Regions from separate parts of the Limnohabitans sp. TEGF004 genome, predicted to be linked through region 2. Evidence: predicted binding sites of a transcription regulator. Region 2 holds the regulator's gene; the other holds the start of a gene.
What was found. Region 2 encodes LexA, which represses DNA repair genes until DNA is damaged. Its sites were predicted from a motif close to ACTGTATNNNNATACAGT; they were not measured.

Region 1: LINBF2_RS05375 (DNA topoisomerase IV subunit B) is a predicted target of LexA. The motif match lies at 1,031-1,048, and genes of this name have one in related genera.

Annotation. Positions count from the first base shown of each region.
Region 1 covers NZ_AP027056.1:1,066,374-1,068,576, forward strand. The annotation lists gene LINBF2_RS05370 (MFS transporter) at 1-917, opposite strand, end outside; gene LINBF2_RS05375 (DNA topoisomerase IV subunit B) at 1,081-2,203, shown strand, end outside.
Region 2 covers NZ_AP027056.1:1,371,736-1,373,938, reverse strand. The annotation lists gene LINBF2_RS06505 (D-2-hydroxyacid dehydrogenase family protein) at 1-495, opposite strand, end outside; gene LINBF2_RS06500 (hypothetical protein) at 557-793, opposite strand; gene lexA (transcriptional repressor LexA) at 807-1,463, opposite strand; gene LINBF2_RS06490 (asparaginase) at 1,559-2,203, shown strand, end outside.

The DNA.
Region 1 (2,203 bases), 310 kb from region 2:
ATGGGTGTGAGTGGCGCGAGCAAAAACAGCACGATGGCGATGGAGCGTGAGAAATAAATGAACGACAAAATTTTGCGCTTGGCCATGCGCTGGCCCAAGCTGCCTGCGATGTAGGTGCCAAACACGTTGAACAAACCAATCAGCGCCAAAGCAATGCTGGCCACTTCAGGCGACAAGCCGTGGTCCTTGAGGTAGCTGGGCATGTGCACGCCAATGAACACCACCTGAAAGCCGCACACAAAGTAGCCCGCCATCAGCAGTTGAAAGCTGCGATAGCCCATGGCCTCACGCAGCGCATGCAGGATGGATTGGTCGCGGTGCGGTGTCGCACCTCCTCCAAAGCCAGGTTCACGCAAACCGTAGGCGAGGGGAATGATGAGCATGGCCGACAGCGCCAACCACACCAAGGCCTCTTGCCAACCAAAGGTGCTGATGAGGTAGCCCTCGGTGGGCACCATCAAAAACTGGCCAAACGAGCCCGCCGCCGCTGCCACACCCATGGCCCACGAACGCTTGGCTGCACTCACATTGCGGCCAATCACACCGTAGATCACGGCGTAGGTGGTGCCTGCTTGGGCAATGCCAATCAAGACACCAGCAGTCGCGGTGAATAAGGCGGGCGTGTCTGAATACGCCATGCCAATCAAGCCCAGCGAATACATCACTGCACAGGTCACAATGACTCGGAAGGCGCCAAAGCGGTCCGCCAACATGCCCGAGAAGATGCCTGCAAAACCCCAAGTCAGGTTTTGAATGGCAATGGCCATGGCGAAGTTTTCGCGTGTCCAGTCTTGGGCTTGGGTGATGGGTTGCAGCCACAGGCCAAAGCCGTGACGCACGCCCATGGACAAGGTGACGATGGCGGCCCCGCAGGCCAGTACCTGCCACATGGGCAGTGTTTTGTGTTGGTTGGTCATAGGTCGACTTTACCCAATGTGTTGCACAGCTGCTGTCAAAGGCGTTGTGCCAAGTCGGCTGGATGCCGCAAATGCTCAGGTTCTGAGCCGATTCGGTTTGCAAAGAAGATGAGTCTGTTGTTTTATACAGTGCTGCGTTTGAATCTGTCTACAATTCTGCCCCATGGCTACAAAGCAACCCACTACACCGCCCCAGTACTCGGAAGGCTCGATTCGCGTCCTCAAAGGACTCGAACCCGTCAAGCAACGTCCGGGCATGTACACCCGCACCGACAACCCGCTGCACATCATTCAAGAAGTGTTGGACAACGCGGCTGACGAGGCGCTTGCTGGACACGGCAAAAAAATTGGCGTCACGCTGCACAGCGATGGCTCGGTCAGCATCGACGACGATGGCCGTGGCATTCCGTTTGGCATGCACCCCGAAGAAAAAGCACCCGTCATTGAACTGGTGTTCACCCGCTTGCACGCAGGTGGCAAGTTTGACAAAGGCTCGGGCGGCGCATACAGCTTCTCTGGCGGTTTACACGGCGTGGGTGTGAGCGTGACCAACGCGCTGGCCAAACGCATGGAAGCCACCTCGTACCGTGAAGGCCAAGTGGCCCGCTTGGTGTTCTCAGGTGGCGACGTGGTGGAAAAACTCACCACCCGCAAACAAGAATCAGGCGACCGCAAGCAAGGCACCACCGTGCGCGTGTGGCCCGATGCCAAATATTTTGAATCCTCGGCCTTGCCGATGAACGAGTTGGTGCACTTGCTGCGCAGCAAAGCTGTGCTCATGCCCGGCGTGAGCGTGACGCTCATCAATGAGAAAACCAAAGACACGCAAAACTGGCTCTACAAAGGCGGCCTGCGTGACTATTTGATGCAGACACTGCATGGCGACCCCGTCATTCCTTTGTTTGAAGGCGATGGCTATGCCGATAGCAACCACGACAGCTTTGCCGAAGGCGAGGGCGCAGCATGGGCTGTGGCCTTCACCGAAGACGGCGCACCTGTGCGCGAAAGCTATGTCAACCTGATTCCCACCAGCGCTGGTGGTACACACGACAGCGGCTTGCGCGATGGGTTGTTCACGGCGGTGAAAAGCTTCATCGAGTTGCACGCTTTGCTGCCCAAGGGCGTCAAGCTCATGCCAGAAGACGTGTTTGCCCGTGCCAGCTACGTGCTGAGCGCCAAGGTGCTTGACCCGCAGTTCCAAGGTCAAATCAAAGAACGCCTCAATTCGCGCGACGCTGTGCGCTTGGTGTCAAGCTATGTGCGCCCTACCATGGAGCTGTGGCTCA
Region 2 (2,203 bases):
AATCTTGCCGTAGCCCCAGATGCCCAAGGTTTTACCGCGCAACACTTGACCCAACCCAAAATTGGTGGGCATAGAGCCTGCTTTGAAGCCTGACTGCTGCCAAGCGCCGTGTTTGAGATTGCTGATGTATTGGGGCAGGCGGCGCATGGCAGCCATGATCAAAGCCCACGTCAGTTCGGCGGGCGCAATAGGTGAGCCCGAGCCTTCGGCCACGGCAATGCCGCGTTCAGTGCAAGCTGCCACATCCACGTGGCTACCGATCTTGCCGGTTTGAGAAATGAGTTTGAGCTTGGGAAGTTTGTCTAGCAACTGGCGATTGATGTGTGTGCGTTCACGGATCAACACCAGCACTTCGGCATCACGCAGTCTGACAGACAACTGGCCAACACCTTTGATGGTGTTGGTGTAAACCTTGGCTGGAAAGGCTTCTAATTTTGACGCACAAGCGAGCTTGCGCACGACATCTTGGTAGTCGTCGAGGATGACAATATTCATCCCCCGATTGTGCCTTGCAGCACGGGGCTTCACGCGTGGCGCGTGAGCCCGATTGCAAATATCAGTGACGGTTTTCTAGCTCGGCCAAACGGTCGAGTTCGGCACACACATCCGCCATGCGACCCGAGATGACCATGCGGCCAGCTTGGCTACGGCTGTGTTGGGCTTCCATCACGCGTGCAACGCGCAAAGGCAAAGGGCGACGGGTGCTTTGCAGGGCTTGTGCGGGCATGAAGCCGCGAACCACATTTTGCAGAGGATTGAGGAGGCGGTAAGCGCCAAAAAGTGCGAGGCTCATGGTCGTTCTTTCTTTACATCATCATGGTGTTACGGATCAGGCCAACGGCCAAACCTTCAATTTCAAAGGGCTCGCCAGGTTCGACCACAATGGTTTTGAAGTCGGGGTTTTCTGCGAGTAGCTCAATGTGGCTGGCGGTTTTGCGAAAGCGCTTAACAGTCACGTCTTCGCCCAAGCGGGCCACCACGATTTGGCCGTTTTTGGCGTCGCGTGTGGATTGCACAGCCAACAAGTCGCCGTCCATGATGCCTGCGTCGCGCATGGACATGCCGCGCACACGCAGCAAATAGTCGGGCTTGCGTTGGAACAAGCTGCTTTCTACAAAATAAGTTTGGTCCACATGCTCTTGCGCCAAGATGGGTGAGCCAGCAGCGACTCGGCCCACGAGCGGCAGAGAGAAGCCTGAGGGCGAAGCGCTGAAACTGCTTTCTTGGTAGCTGCGTTGGTTGCCACCCTTGAGGCGAATGCCGCGAGAGGTGCCGCTCACCAGTTCGATGGCGCCTTTACGGGCCAAGGCTTGCAAATGTTCTTCAGCGGCGTTGGCCGATTTGAAGCCAAGCTCTGCGGCAATTTCTGCACGAGTAGGGGGCGAACCGGTGTTGGCAATGGCAGACTGGATAAGCTCCAGAATCTGTTGCTGACGGGCGGTTAGTTTTGGCATTTCAATCATCGGTTCGACTCCTGCACAATGTGTGTCTTGCGGTGTGCAACTGTTTACACATCCAGTAACTGTATTTTTAACCAGCTTTTTGAGTTTGGCAAGCTATGAATGCAAAAAAAACTAAAAAAATCGTTGTTTTAGCCACAGGCGGGACGATTGCGGGCTTGGCAAGCGATGCCGCCAAGCCTCAAACCTACACGGCTGGCCAAGTGGCCGTGGCTGATTTATTGCAAGGCGTTGCCCATGATGGCGTTGAGCTGTTGAGCGAACAAGTGGCCCAAATCGACAGCAAAGACATGTCTTTTGCGGTGTGGCAAAGCCTGTTGGCTCGTGTGTCGCACTACTCAGAACAAGACGATGTGCAAGGCGTGGTCATCACCCACGGCACTGACACACTTGAAGAAACCGCCTACTTTTTGCAAGCCGTCTTGCAGCCCACCAAGCCCGTGGCCATCACCTGCGCCATGTTGCCCGCCAATGCGCCTGACAGCGATGGCCCCGGCAACCTCAAAGACGCTTTAACTTGGGTGCAACAGCCCGCGGCATCAGGTGTGTCGGTGGTGTGCGCAGGCCAAGTGCATGCGGGCAATGCTGTGCAAAAAAGTCATAGCCACCAGCGCAACCCATTCACCTCGCAAGCGGGTGTGATGCACCCCGCCGTGTTACGTGTGCCTAGCGTGGCGCAGGTGGTGGCTTGCCAGCACTGGCCGCGTGTGGAGCTGGTGTTCAACCATACAGGCGCCGATGGC